DNA from 2 places in the Bradyrhizobium sp. Leo114 genome. Region 1 is predicted to be linked to the other one. Evidence: predicted binding sites of a transcription regulator. Region 1 holds the regulator's gene; the other holds the start of a gene.
What was found. Region 1 encodes PhoB, which activates phosphate uptake and scavenging genes when phosphate is short. Its sites were predicted from a motif close to TGTCATNNANCTGTCAT; they were not measured.
Positions count from the first base shown of each region.

Region 2: the regulator PhoB is predicted to act here: its motif matches at 4,315-4,331, upstream of ACZIRK_RS03625 (esterase-like activity of phytase family protein).

Region 1 is NZ_JBUYEN020000003.1:52,406-59,953, forward strand. Features, by position in the region: gene argF (ornithine carbamoyltransferase) at 1-6, opposite strand, end outside; gene ACZIRK_RS04525 (aspartate aminotransferase family protein) at 6-1,214, opposite strand; gene ACZIRK_RS04530 (GcrA family cell cycle regulator) at 1,713-2,228, shown strand; gene phoB (phosphate regulon transcriptional regulator PhoB) at 2,350-3,057, opposite strand; gene phoU (phosphate signaling complex protein PhoU) at 3,174-3,890, opposite strand; gene pstB (phosphate ABC transporter ATP-binding protein PstB) at 3,902-4,723, opposite strand; gene pstA (phosphate ABC transporter permease PstA) at 4,720-5,565, opposite strand; gene pstC (phosphate ABC transporter permease subunit PstC) at 5,567-6,556, opposite strand; gene pstS (phosphate ABC transporter substrate-binding protein PstS) at 6,758-7,548, opposite strand, start outside.
Region 2 is NZ_JBUYEN020000002.1:284,778-292,325, reverse strand. Features, by position in the region: gene ACZIRK_RS03635 (thiolase family protein) at 1-729, shown strand, start outside; gene ACZIRK_RS03630 (mucoidy inhibitor MuiA family protein) at 1,073-2,746, shown strand; gene ACZIRK_RS03625 (esterase-like activity of phytase family protein) at 2,901-4,256, opposite strand; gene ACZIRK_RS03620 (heme ABC transporter ATP-binding protein) at 4,466-5,260, opposite strand; gene ACZIRK_RS03615 (FecCD family ABC transporter permease) at 5,257-6,354, opposite strand; gene ACZIRK_RS03610 (heme/hemin ABC transporter substrate-binding protein) at 6,351-7,301, opposite strand; gene ACZIRK_RS03605 (hemin uptake protein HemP) at 7,309-7,515, opposite strand.

The DNA.
Region 1 (7,548 bases):
GCTCATCATCCCGCTGCCTTCTTCGACGGTCCGCTTGAGAGCGCGGTGCAGGCGCGCTCCAGACAACCGATGGCGTGCTCGATCTCGGCCTCGCTGACGATCAGCGGCGCGAGGAATCGCACCACATTATCGCCGGCGCCGACTGTGAGCAGCTTCTGCTCGCGCAGGGCGTTGACGAGGTCGCCCGAGGGCACCACGGCCTTGACGCCGATCAGAAGCCCCTCGCCGCGCACGTCGGCGAGAATGGACGGATAGCGGTCAACCGCGGAGGCGAGCTTCTGCTTGAGCAGGAGCGACATCTTCTGCACGTGATCGAAGAAGCCGGGCTTCAGCATCACATCGAGCACGGCGCCGGCGGCCGCGACCGCGAGCGGATTGCCGCCGAAGGTCGAGCCATGCGAACCCGGCGTCATGCCGGACGCAGCTTCCGCGGTCGCAAGGAAGGCGCCGATCGGAAAGCCGCCGCCGAGCGCCTTGGCCAGCGACATCACGTCAGGGGTGACCCCGATGCGCTTGTAGGCGAAGAGATCGCCGGTGCGGCCCATGCCGGTCTGCACCTCGTCGAACGCGAGCAATAGGCCATGCTCGTCGCAGAGCTGGCGCAGCGCCTTGAAGAAGGCCGGCGGCGCGGAGCGCACGCCGCCTTCGCCCTGCACCGGCTCGATCAGGATGCCTGCGGTCTCTGGACCGATCGCGCGTTTCACCGCTTCGATATCGCCATGCGGCACCTGATCAAAGCCGTCCATCGGCGCGCCGAAGCCCTCGAGATATTTAGCGGCGCCGGTCGCGGCGAGTGTCGCGAGCGTGCGGCCATGGAAGGCGCCTTCGAAGGTGATGATGCGGTAGCGCTCCGGATGCCCCTTCGAGAAGTGATAGTGACGCACGACCTTGATCACGCCCTCCATCGCTTCCGCGCCGGAATTGCAGAAGAACACCAAGTCCGCAAAACTCTGCTCGCACAGCCGCGCGGCAAGCTTCTCGCCGTCCGGGCTCTTGAACAGGTTCGACATGTGCCAGAGCTTCGTCGCCTGTTCCTGCAGCGCCTTCACCAGATGCGGATGGGCATGGCCGAGCGCGTTCACCGCGACGCCGGAGGTGAAGTCGAGATAACGCTCGCCTTTGGTCGAGATCAGCCAACAGCCTTCGCCGCGTTCGAAGCCGAGATCGGCCCTGGCAAAAACGGGAAGCAGATGCGACGTGGCGCGGTCGGTCATGGCGATCACTGAAGGGTTCAGACAAGCCTTTCAGACAAGCCCCGGCGGCGTGCAGCGATGCAGACACGCGGCTGGAGCTCATCCAGCGAAAACAAAACGTGCCGCCTTTGCAGGGCGGCACGTGAAGGCATTCTATGCGCGCGGCGGGTGCTGTCAATCGCCACGAAGCCGCCAGGCTGCGCTGCAAAGTGCCGGTAATCCGCAGTTTTCCGGTGTGGTGGAAAAGCCCGATTGCAATCCCTAAATGTCGGAACATGTGGACGCATAGGCGCGGACTCTTGCGCCAGAGTCACGCCATATTGTAGCGTCTAGCCTGTCGGGTACGACATCTCGTGCGGCAGTTTTGATCCCTTAGAGTCCTTTGTGTGCGGCGTACACGTTCGGGTGCGGTTTTCGTGCCCGGCGAGCCTTAAGGGATTCTGCCCGCAGGGATTTTTGAGATTAGGCATCGCAGCGCTGTCCCAGGATCGGCCGGCGCAACGCGAAGGGAAAGATGCGATGACGGTATTGACCTGGTCCGACGAACGCGTCGAGCAGTTGAAAAAGCTCTGGGAAGGTGGCCTCTCGGCCAGCCAGATCGCTGCGGAACTGGGCAACGTGACCCGCAATGCGGTGATCGGCAAGGTGCACCGGCTCGGCCTCTCGGGCCGCGCCAAGAGTCCTGCTGCAGCCGCGCCGCGGCAGCGCAAGGCGCGTCCCGCACAGCCGATGATGCGCGTGGCGCGTCCGGTCTCCCGCGGCAACACCGCGCTCGCCCACGCCTTCGAGGTGGAGGTGGAAGCGGACCCTATCGCCTACGACAATGTGGTGCCGATGAGCCAGCGGCTGTCGCTGCTCGAATTGAACGAGGCCACCTGCCACTGGCCGGTCGGCGATCCCTCGAGCCCGGAATTCTTCTTCTGCGGCGGCAAGGCGCTTCCCGGCCTGCCCTATTGCGCGCACCACTCCCGCATCGCCTACCAGCCGGCGGCTGACCGCCGCCGTCCGACGGTCAAGCCGTCACAAGGCAAGTAAGCCGACGACAGATCGTAGCCTGGGTGGAGCGCAGCGCAACCCGGGAACGCTGTATCGGCGGGTCCAAATTTCCCCGGGGTTACGCTTCGCTGCACCCGGGCTACGGATTGAGGTCGCCGGTTTACGACTGCTCGGCCTTCGCGAAGCGATCATCGAGCGCGTAGCCCGCGCCGCGGACGGTACGGATCGGGTCCTGCTCGCGGCCGGGATTGAGCAATTTGCGCAGGCGGCCGATGTGAACGTCGACGGTGCGCTCGTCGATATAGATGTCGCGGCCCCAAACGCTGTCGAGCAGCTGCTCGCGGCTGAACACGCGGCCGGGATGCTCCAGGAAGAACTCCAGCAGGCGATATTCGGTCGGGCCGAGATCGATCGGGCGGCCCGAGCGCGCGACGCGGCGCTTCTCGCGGTCGAGTTCGATGTCGCCATAGGTGAGCACGGTGGCGAGCCGCTCCGGGCTTGCCCGGCGCAACAGGCCCTTCACCCGCGCGAGCAGTTCAGGCACCGAGAACGGCTTGACGATGTAGTCGTCGGCACCGGTCGCCAGCCCCCTCACGCGCTCGCTTTCCTCGCCGCGCGCGGTCAGCATGATGATCGGGAGCTGCTTGGTCTCCGGCCGCGCCCGCAGACGGCGGCACAGCTCGATGCCGGAGAGTCCCGGCAGCATCCAGTCGAGCACGACAAGGTCGGGAATACGTTCCTTGAGCCTTGTGTCCGCATCGTCTCCACGGGCGACCGTTTCGACATCATAGCCTTCTGCATCGAGATTGTAGCGCAACAGCGTCGTCAGCGCTTCTTCGTCTTCGACCACCAGAATGCGTGCGCTCATCGGCTTGGCTTCTCCTATAGCGGGATGACTCTCTGCTTGAATCGTCATCCCACTCTTCCTTTGATGTTTGAGCAGGATCTTGGCTGAAAGCCGGCGTCGACTTTCCGGATGTTGCTCTAGTTGCCCGGAACGGTCGTGGCGAACGTCGTCATATCCCCCTTCGGCCGCTTGTCGGTGATCTGCTGACCCTCGATCATGTAGAAGACCGTTTCCGCGATGTTGGTGGCGTGGTCGCCGATCCGCTCGATATTCTTGGCGCAGAACATCAGGTGGATGCAGAACGAGATGTTGCGCGGATCTTCCATCATGTAGGTGAGGAGCTCGCGGAACAGCGAGGTGCAGATCGCGTCCACCTCCTCGTCGCTCTTCCAGACGTTCATCGCCGCCGGCAGATCGTGCGCGGCATAGGCGTCGAGCACGGACTTGACCTGCGACAGCACGAGGTCGGTCATGTGCTCCAGGCCGCGGATCAGCTTCAGCGGCTGGAAGTCGTTCTCCAGCGCGGCGACGCGCTTGCCCATGTTCTTGGCGAGGTCGCCGATCCGCTCGAGGTCGGTCGCCACCCGCATCGCGCCGACGATCTCGCGCAGGTCGACAGCCATCGGCTGGCGGCGGGCGATCGTCAGCACGGCGCGCTCCTCGATCACGCGCTGCAGGCTGTCGATCTCGATGTCGGAAGCGACGACACGCTTGCCGAGCGCGACGTCGCGGCGGATCAGCGCATCGACGGATTCGGTGATCATCCGTTCGACCAGCCCGCCCATCTCTGCGACCAGACGGGTCAGTTCCTGAAGATCGCTGTCGAATGCCTTGGCGGTATGTTCAGAAGCCATGATGTCCCTCCTCAACCAAACCGGCCGGTGATGTAGTCCTGGGTGCGTCGATCGCTCGGCGAGGTGAAGATCTTGCTGGTGTCGTCGAACTCGATCAGTTCGCCCAGATACATGAACGCGGTCTTGTCGGAGACGCGCGCCGCCTGCTGCATGTTATGCGTGACGATCGCGATCGTGTAGTCCTCCGACAATTCCTGGATCAGCTCCTCGACCTTGGCGGTCGAGATCGGATCGAGCGCCGAGCAGGGCTCGTCGAACAGGATAACTTCGGGCCGCACCGCAACCGTGCGGGCGATGCAGAGGCGCTGCTGCTGGCCGCCGGAGAGGCTCAGGCCGGAGGCGTTGAGCTTGTCCTTGACCTCGTTCCACAGCGCGCCGCCGCGCAGCGCTTTCTCGACGCGGCCGTCCATTTCAGATTTCGAGATCTTCTCGTAAAGGCGGATGCCGAAGGCGATGTTCTCATAGATCGTCATCGGGAACGGCGTCGGCTTCTGGAACACCATTCCGATCCGCGCCCGCAGCAGGTTGAGGTCGAGCTTGGGGTCGAGGATGTTGGTCTGGTCCAGCATCAACTGGCCGGTGGCGCGCTGGCCGGGATACAGGTCGTACATCCGGTTGAAGATCCGGAGCAGGGTCGACTTGCCGCAGCCGGACGGGCCGATAAAGGCGGTGACGCGGTTGGTGCCGAGCGTCAGGTTGATGTTCTTCAACGCATGGTGCTCGCCGTAATAGAAGTTGAGGCTGCGTGCAGTCACCTTTGGCGCCGCTTCCGGCAGCGACTTCTGGGGAATGGCCGCGCTCGGGCTGGTCGTCGATACGGACAGATCGGTCATTTTGCGCTCCTTTCGGCGCCGAGAATGCGCGCGCCGATGTTGAGCGCGAGCACGGTCAAGGTGATAAGCAAGGCCCCGCTCCAGGCGAGCTCCTTCCAATAGGCGTAGGGGCTCTGCACGAAGTTGTTGATGGTCACCGGCAGGTTCGCCATCGTCTTGGTCAGGTTCAGGCTGAAGAACTGATTGGACAGCGCGGTGAACAGCAGCGGCGCGGTCTCACCGGCGACGCGGGCGGTCGCCAGCAGCACGCCCGTGATCAGGCCGGAGCGCGCCGCGCGATAGGCAATCCGCTTGATCACCAGCGAGCGCGGAAGGCCAAGCGCGGAGGCCGCCTCCCGCAGCGGGTTGGGGACGAGCAGCAGCATGTCCTCGGTAGTGCGGAGCACAACCGGGATGACGATCACCGCCAGCGCCAGACAGCCGGCCAGCGCGGAGAAGCCGCCCATCGGCACGACGACCGCGCCATAGATGAACAGGCCGATGATGATCGACGGCGCGCTCAAGAGGATGTCGTTGATGAAGCGGATCACCGAGGTGAGCCGGTCATGCTTGCCGTATTCGGCCAGATAGGTGCCCGCGAACAGGCCGAGCGGCGCGCCGATGCCGACACCGATCACGGTCATGATCACCGAGCCGACGATCGCGTTCAACAGACCGCCATCGGTGGAGCCGGGCGGCGGCGTGTTCTTGGTGAAGACGTCGAGGCTGAGGCCGGCGAGACCGTTGTAGAACAGCGTGAACAGGATCAGCGCCAGCCAGGTCACCCCGAACGCGGCAGCGGCGATGCAAAGCCCGCGGATGATGATGTCGTTGCGGCGGCGTGCTTTGTAAATCGGGTTCATGTCAGTTCCCCGCCTTCCTTTCCAGACGCATCAGCATCAGTCGCGCGCAAGCGAGAACGATGAATGTCAGCACGAACAGCAAGAGGCCGAGCAGGATCAGGCCCGACTGGTGCAATCCGTCACTCTCGGCGAATTCGCTGGCGATCGCCGCCGAGATCGTCGTGCCCGGCGCGAAGATCGAGGAGGAGATGCGGAACGAATTGCCGATGATGAAGGTCACGGCCATGGTTTCGCCGAGGGCGCGGCCGAGCGCCAGCATGATGCCGCCGATCACGCCGACGCGGGTATAGGGGATCACGACGTTGCGGACGACTTCCCAGGTGGTGCAGCCGACCCCGTAGGCCGCCTCCTTGAGGACCGGCGGCACCGTCTTGAACACGTCGACCGAGATCGCCGTGATGAAGGGCAGCACCATGATCGCCAGGATCAGCGCGGCGTTGAACAGGCTGAGATAGGATGGCGGGCCTGCGAATATCGCACCCAGCACCGGCACGCCGTCGAACACGCGGATCATGAACGGCTGGAACGTGTTGGCGAGGAACGGGCCCAGCACGAAGAAGCCCCACATGCCGTAGATGATCGAGGGGATGCCGGCGAGCAGTTCGATCGCGATGCCGATCGGGCGGCGCAGCCATTGTGGGCAGAGCTCGGTGAGGAAGATCGCAATGCCGATGCCAACTGGAATGGCAATCATCATCGCGATGACAGAGGTGATCAGCGTGCCGTAGATCGGCCCGAGCGCGCCGAGCACCGGCGGGTCTGCCGAAGGCGCCCAGCGCTGGGTCCACAGGAACGAGAAGCCGTATTCCTTCATTGCCGGCCAGGCGCCGGCGATCAGCGAAAGGATGATACCGCCTAGGATCAGGAGCACCGAAATCGCGCAGGCGCGAGTGATCCAGTAGAAGGTGATGTCACCGAGTTTGAAGGCGCTGAGGGCCCTGGCACGATCGTAAGGTCCGGAGGCTGCCATTACGTCGCTTTGAACGGCCATGTCTGCCACGCCAATCCCCTGTGTTTACTCGATCGCAACTTACTGCGCGACCCGTTCTGAACGTTTTCCCGCATCGTCGCAGGATGCACCCCGTCGGGCGTAGACCCGGAATCCACAGCTTCGGTTGCGAAGCGATGGATTCCGGTTTCTCGACTTTGTCGCGCCCGCAGAGGACGGGGCGCGACGCTCGCTATGCGAGCCTCAGCTCTTGATGTCCGACGACCAGGTCTTCTCGATCAGCTTGACGACCGGCTCCGGCATCGGGATGTAGTCGAGCTCTTCGGCGGCCTTGCCACCCTTCTCGAACGACCACTTGAAGAACTTGATGGCTTCGGCCGAGGCCGCCTTATCCGTCGGCTCCTTGTGCATCAGGATGAAGGTCGCCGCGGTGATCGGCCAGGACGCATCGCCTGGCTGGTCGGTCAGGATCACGTAGTAGCCCGGAGCCTTGGCCCAGTCCGCGTTGGAAGCAGCGGCCTGGAACGCAGCAATGGTCGGCTGCACGGTCTTGCCGGCCTTGTTGACCATCGCCGCATAGGTCAGCTTGTTCTGCTTGGCGTAGGCGTATTCGACATAGCCGATGGCGTTCTTGGTCTGGCTGATGTTGCCGGCAACACCCTCGTTACCCTTGGCGCCAACGCCAACCGGCCACTCGACCGCGGTGCCCGAACCGACCTTGGACTTCCAATCGGCATTCGACTTGGAGAGGAAGTCGGTGAAGTTGAAGGTGGTGCCCGAACCGTCGGAACGGCGGACCACGGTGATAGCGTCGGAGGGCAGCTTCAGCTTCGGATTGAGCTTGGCGATCGCCGCATCGTCCCACTTGGTGATCTTGCCGAGATAGATGTTGCCGAGCACCTCGCCCGACAGCACCAGTTCGCCCGGCTTGATGCCTTCGAGGTTCACGACCGGCACGATCGCGCCCATCACCATCGGCCACTGGACGAGTCCGTCCTTCTCGAGCTGCTCGGCCTTCAGCGGCGCATCGGTGG
Region 2 (7,548 bases), on a different contig from region 1:
GACATCGTCGCCGAGCGCTACAAGCTGAGCCGCGAATATCAGGACGAGTTTTCGCTGGAGTCGCAGCGCCGCATGGCGGCCGCACAGCAGGCGAACAAGTTCAAGGACGAGATCGTCCCGATGAAGACCCAGATGAAGGTGGTCGACAAGGTGACGAAGGAAGAGAGCATCAAGGACTATGTCGTCGACCGCGACGAGTGCAACCGTCCCGACACCACGATCGAGGGTCTCGCGAAGCTCGAGCCGGTGAGGGGCGCCGGCAAGTACATCACCGCCGGCAATGCCAGCCAGCTTTCCGACGGCGCCGCCGCCGTGGTGCTGATGGAAGCCAAGGACGCTGAGAAGCGCGGCCTGCAGCCGCTGGGCCGCTTCGTCGCCTGGGCGACCGCCGGCTGCGAGCCGGACGAGATGGGCATCGGACCCGTGTTCGCGGTGCCGAAGCTGTTGAAGCGCCACAGCCTGAAGATCGACGACATCGATCTCTGGGAGCTCAACGAAGCCTTCGCCAGCCAGTGCCTCTACTGCCGCGACCAGCTCGGCATCGATCCCGAGAAGTACAATGTCAATGGCGGCTCGATCGCGATCGGCCACCCCTTCGGCATGACCGGCGCGCGCCTCACCGGCCACCTGCTGCAGGAAGGCCGCCGCCGCAAGGCCAAGTGGGGCGTCGTCACCATGTGCATCGGCGGCGGTCAGGGCGGCGCCGGGCTGTTTGAAATCTATAGCTGAGAACGGCTTCGGCTGAACGCGAGATGAACCAAAGCACGGCGCCCCCAAGCGCCGTGCTTTTTTTGTGGGCCGCGCTCTCCCCTCCCGTCATTGCGAGCGCAGCGAAGCAATCCATTGCCAGCCTCGAACGCGGACGGATGGATTGCTTCGCTGCGCTCGCAATGACGGGGGAGGGATTAGCGCGCAACTGGATACCGCAGGTTTGTGGTCTCCATCTTTGTGGCACCCCAATCGAACCGGTTTCTTTCTCGCTGCGTCTCACCACCGATGGGGGTGTGACATCAGCCACTGTCCGGCAGTGCCGACAGGCTGAAGTCTGCGCGCTATGCAGGAAAGGAATCCAATGCGTTTGATTGCCAATTGTCTTGTCACCACCAGTCTGGTGCTGGTCACCGCGCTTGCCGCTTTGCCGGCGCGCGCGGCTGACATCGATGCATCTTCGACGGTGGATGCGGTGACCGTCTATCCCGATGGTGCGAGTGTCACCCGCGTCATCACGCTCGATCTGCCGTCCGGCGACAGCACGCTGGTCGCCAGGGATTTTCCGCTGTCGCTCGATCCATCCTCGCTGCGCGTTGAAGGCGACGCCGACGGCAAGCTGACGATCGGCTCGATCGACGCGCGCCAGCCGCGCGCGGCGCCGCCGGTCAACCTGCCCGAGCTCGACAAGCGGATCGAGGCGCTGAAGGACGAGCACGCCAATCTGCAAGGGGCGATCGACGCCGCCAGGGCCCGCCGCCAGTTCGCCGCGCGTTTTGCCGAAGCCGCCCCGGTCGGCATCGGCGAGAAGGGCGAGGCGCGGCCGCTGTCCGAATGGCGCGCCGCTTTTGCTGCCGTTTCCGAGGAGATCGCGATCGCCGATACCGCGATCCGCGAAGCCGAGCGCAAGCAGCGCGATCTCGACCGCGAGATCGCGCGGCTGGAATCCGACCGCGCCGCCAAGCCGCCAAGCAAGCTCGAGGTCCGTATCGACCTCGCCGCCGCGACTGCTGCGAAAGCCACCCTGCGCGTCACCTATTCGGTGCGCAATGCGCGCTGGGCGCCGATCTACGACGCGCGCCTCGATACCGCCGCCAGAGATCGAAAACCCTCGCTGGAACTGGTGCGCCGCGCCGAGATCACGCAGTCGACCGGCGAGGACTGGTCGAACGTCGCGCTCGGCGTCTCCACCGTGCGCATTGCCCGTGGCGACAGCGCGCCCGAATTGAATTCGCTGCTCGTGCAGTATCCTCAGCCTCCGCGCCCGGTGCCGCTGTCAAGCGCCGTGCCGGAGCTGGCGCGGCCGGCGACCGCACTGCGCTCGGCGCCAGCCGCGAAGGCCGCCGAGGCGTTCGATGCGCGCGAGCGCGCCGACGAGCAGCAGGCCGTGGCCGAGATCGGCGACTTCCAGGCCACCTTCAAAATCCCCGGCCGCGTCAGCCTCGGTGCCAGCGAGGGAGCCAAGAGCCTGCGCATCGGAAGCAGCGGGATCGCGCCCGAGCTGACGATCCGCGCCGTGCCGGTGCTCGATCCGACGGCGTTCCTGGAGGCGAGCTTCAAGCAGGCCGAGGACGCGCCGCTGTTGCCCGGCCGCGTCGCGATCTATCGTGATGGCGTCTTCGTCGGGCGCAGCAAAATCGCGTCCGCCGGCAAGGGCGAAACGGTGCGGCTCGGCTTCGGCGCCGACGACAAGGTCAAGGTCGAGCGCTCGGTGGTCAAGCGCAACGAGGGCTCGGCGGGTCTGATCGTGACGACATCGAAGACCGACGAACGCGCGTTCAAGACCAGCATCCGCAACGGCCATGATTTCCCGATCCGCGTCGCGATCGAGGATCAGCTCCCGGTCAGCGAGAGCGAGGAGATCGTGGTCGAGATGCTGCCGCAGACCACGCCGCCGACCGCGACCAATCTGCGCGACAGGCGCGGCGTGCTGCAATGGACGTTCGATGCGAAACCAAGCGAGCTGAAGGAGATCAACTTCGCCTGGCGCATCCGCTGGCCCAAGGACAAGGGCGTCGTGATGACGCCGGCAGGGTAGGTGGTTCTTACCTCGCCCCGCTCTTGCGGGGAGAGGTAAGATTGCGAAGCAATCCGGGTGAGGGGCTCTCTCCGCGAATACATCTGCCACCGTAATCGTGGAGAGAGCCCCTCACCCAACCCTCTCCCCGTGAAGAACGGGGAGAGGGAGTCACTCACTTCGCCTTCAGGAACTCACCCACTTCCAGCAGCACGAACTCGTTGTCGTCGGCCTTGTTAGGATCGCGGCTCGAGGAGAACGGCAGGTTGTTGTCGTTGCCGACGATGATGTGGGTGTCGTCGACCTTGTCGACGTTCTCGATGGTGAAGAACGGAAAGGTCAGCACGCCGTCATTGAGCGGCTTCTTCGCCTTCTTGTCGGGATCGCGGATCTTCATCAGGTCGATATAGGCGACCTTGCGCACGGGCTTGCCGACATTGGCATCCGAGAGCTCGACCTTGTAGACGCGCTTGAACTTGGCGAGATCGGGGAAGCAGTTCTCGCCGCGCTGTCCCTGCGGGCACGCCTTGTCCGCGGTGCCCTCGCCATTGTCGCGCTCGATGATCAGGCCTTGGATCGGGTCGATCATGTTGAAGTCGCCGATGGCATTGCCGTTCTGCTCGAACACATAGTGCCAGTAGCGGCCGGTGAATTTCTCGTTCGCGACGTCGAACTCGAGGATGCGAGAGGCTTCCTTGCCGTCGACCTTCTCCCAGTCCTTCTTCTCGGCATCCCACAGCGGGCCCTCGAGCAGGCCGTACAGGAACTTGCCGTCCTTCGAGGAGGCAAAGCCTTCGTAGCCCTTGGAGCGGCGCAGGTTGACGGTGGTGTAGCTGGCGCCCGGCGCGCCCGGCGACTGCACCGACCAGTGATCGGGCGAGCGCACCGGCTTGCCGTCGGCGATGCTGTCGAACACGGCCAGCACCTTGCCGGTCTTGTCAGCCTTGATCACGTAGGGCCCGAACTCGTCGCCGATCCAGAACGTGTCGCCGATGATCTGGAAGCCTTCGGTGTCGAAATCGGCGCCGGTGAGATAGCGCTTGGCAGTATCCTCATGCACGATGCGGAACGGCACCTTCTTGTCGGGGTCGTGCAGGAACACGGTTTCCTGACGCTCGATCTTGCCGCTTGTCCAGTCGATCTTGTGCCGGTTCAGGTACAGCATCGAATCGGCTGAGTTGTAGCGCGAGCCCATGCCATTGTCGGTGAGCACCCAGAACGTGCCGTCCGCCATCACCTTGATGCCGGAATGGCCCTGCAGCGGCTGGCCCTTGAACGGCAGCGAGACGCCGGTCGGCCGCTCGTAGGACTTGCCCATCACGGTGCCGGTGGCGTCGACGCGGCGGCCGGTGGTGTATTTGCCCGAGGTCTTGAGATCGTTTGGTGCATCGGCCGGCGCGTCGATGAAGCTTTCCGCCGGAAGCACGGCGTGGCCCTTGAGGGTCGCCGGATATTCGCCTTCGCCCTGCGCGAAGGCGGCTCCCGAGAGCAGCACGATGGACGCGACGGAGCAAAGCAGTGATTTGCGCATGTTGATCTCCCCTGAAGATAAACGCGGCGGAGTTCTGGGAGGCGCGTGTTACATGGCGCTGACAGTTTTGTGACGGCTAGAGCATATTCGGTTCTGATGGAATCAGAACCGAAGCTCTAGATTCTTGTCTTGACGCGTTTCTTCACGCGAACCGGTGTCCACTTCGCTCGAAAACGCTCTAACGATTGCCGCTGGATATGCCTGCGGCGTTACGTCACCGGTCGCATCGTTTGCGGCAGCAGGAAGGGGATGCCGCTCTCAGTATGGTCGATCGTGGCGTCGATCTCGAAGATGGTGCGGATCGTCTCCGCGGTCATCGCCTCGCTGCGGCCGCCGTCGACCGCAAGCCGGCCGCGATGCAGGAGAACGAGACGGTCGGCAAAGCGCATCGCGAGGTTGAGGTCGTGCAGGATCGCGATCACAGCGGTGCCGTTCTGCGCGCGGCGGCGGGCGGTCTCGACCAGGTCGATCTGGTGCCTGAGATCGAGGCTCGAGGTCGGCTCGTCCAGCAGCAACAGGCCCGCACCGTTCTGTGCTTCGCCGCAGGCGAGCTGCACCAGCACGCGGGCGAAATGCGCGCGCTGCTGCTCGCCGCCCGACAGCGTCGGCAATTGGCGATGGCGGAAGCCGCTCAGCCCGACCTCATCCAGTGCGGACTCGACCAGCGGCGCGGCCGTCGCGCGCGAATTGTCGCCCGCGCCCATGTAGACGATTTCCTCTACCGTGAACGGGAAGGTGACGTTGACATGCTGCGACAGCATGGCGCGATGCCGCGCCAATTCGCGCGGCGGATAGGCGCGGAGCGCGCGCTGCTTCAATTCGACCGTGCCGCGGGTCGGCGTGATGTCGCCGGACAGCATGCGCAGCAGCGTCGACTTGCCGGCGCCGTTCGGCCCCACGATCGCGATCATCTCGCCCGGATTGACACGCAGATCGACGGCATCGACCAGCGTGGCGCCACTGACCACGACCGAGACCGCCTTCGCCTGCAGCATCGGTGTCATAGCGAAACCAAGCTGCGCTGCCGCAGCAGGATGGCGAGGAAGAACGGCGCGCCGACTGCCGCCGTCAGGACGCCGATCGGCATTTCCGCCGGCGCCACGATAGTGCGGGCCATCGTGTCGGCGCCGACCAAAAGCACGGCGCCCAGCAGCACCGAGGCCGGCAGCAGCAGCCGGTGCGCCGGTCCGATCGCGAGCCGGAGCAGATGCGGCACCACGATGCCGACAAAGCCGACGACGCCGCACACGGAGACCGCGACCCCCGTCATGGCTGAAACCAGGATGATGGAAATCCGTTTCAATCGCTCGACGTCGACGCCGCTGTGAAAAGCCTCGGCCTCGCCGAGCACGAGCACATCGAGCCCGCGCGCGATCGACAGGCACGCGAGCAGCGCAACAGTGAGCACCGGCGCCAGTGTCGCGATCTTACCCCAGGTCGCGCCGCTCATCGAGCCCAGCATCCAGAAGGTGATGTCGCGGAGCTGGCGGTCGTCGGCGACGAAGACCAGAAGCCCGATGCCCGCATTGGCGATCGCGGCGATCGCAATTCCCGCCAGCAGGAAGATCGCGATCGACGTCCGACCGGCGCGGCTTGCGATGCTGTAGAGGAGGATGGTCATCACCAGCGAGCCGACGAACGCCGACAGCGGCAGCAATTGGTGCTGCATAAAGCGAACGCTCTCGCCGATGTGGCTGTCTGTGAAGACGATCGCGGCGGCCGCAGCAAAGGCACCGCCGCTGGAGACGCCGACAAGCGCGGGATCGGCGAGGGGATTGCGGAACAACCCCTGCATGATCGCGCCGGATGCCGCCAGGAGGCTGCCAACCATCGCGGCGGCGACGATCCGCGGAATCCGGATCGACCACAGCACGAGCTGGTCGCGCGCAACCAGCGGATTGGCCGCTCCGTCGCCCCACAGGCCGAGCGCGGCGGGAAGGCGGGCGAGGGGGATTCCGGCGGCACCCAGGGTCACCGCAATGAGCGCAGTGCCGACGAGCGCGGCGCAAAGGCAAAGCAGCGTCAGCGTTGCCGGCGGCCGCGAGCGCTTGGTACGAGGATCGGCAGTATTGCCACGCGCGTCCGCCAAGGCGCTCATCGCCGGCAATTCGCCGCGAGCGCCGCGGGCACGAACTTCTCTGCCTGAGGCGCCAGCGCCGGGTATAGCTTCGTGGAAAGGTCGCGCGCTGCAGCCGCCGTGCGCGGTCCGAAGCCAAGCAGATAGAGTCCTTCCATCGAGATGAAGCTCTTGTTCGCCGCGACCGGCGTCAGCGCGAAGGCCGGATGCGCATAGATCGCCTCGGCTTCCAGCGAATCCTTGCCGCGCTGGATCGACAGCACGACGTCGGGCTTGGCGGCGACGATCGCCTCGTCGCTGACGATCTTGTAGCCGTCATAGCCCTCGACCGCATTGACGCCGCCGGCGAGCTGGATGATCTCGTTCGCCGCCGTTTTCCGGCCTGCCGCCATGGCGCGGCCGTTGAGCAGCGACATCACGAACATCACCCGCACCGGCTTTGTGACCTTGGCGCGCAGCTCGCGCAATTGCGCGAGATCATGCGCGACGGCGGTGGTCAGGCATTCGGCGCGCGGATCGGCATCCATGGCGTGGCCGACCAGTTTGATCTTGTCGAGCAATCCCTGCTCGGAGAAGGTTTCGGGCACTAGCACCAGCGGCACCTTGGCCGCTTCCAGCACGTCCATGGTTTCCTTCGGTCCCGAACCCTGCACCGCCAGCACCAGCGACGGGTTGAGCCCGAGCACGCCCTCGGGCGAGAGCTGGCGCATATAGCCGACATTGGGTTTGTCGCGCAGCGCGGCGGCCGGATAGAGGCTGGTCGCATCGACGCCGGCGACACGGTCTTCGAAGCCGAGCGCATAAAGGATTTCGGTGATCGCCCCGCCGATCGAGACGATTCGCGAGGGGTTGTCGATGATGACGTCGCGGTCGCGCGCATCATGCACGGTGGTGTTTGCGGCCGGTGCCGCCTCAACGGGCAAGAGGCTGGCGATCAGCAGGATTGCGAGCGTGCGACAAATTGCCATTGAGGGATCACTTGGTCAGGATCAGCTTGTTCTGCGACGTCAGACGCAACCGGTAAATCTCGTTGCCATGCGCGATCATGATCTCCCGTTCGGTCTGAAACAGCTCGCGGCTGTCGATCCGGTTGCCGGTCATCGAGAGGTTTCTCACGGCAGGTGAGGCATTTGCTGCGCGCCCCCCGGCGCCTTCGGTATTGTCTCCGGAAGTTGCCGCCATATCCTCTTTGCTGCGCCCCGAACGTTCTCTGGA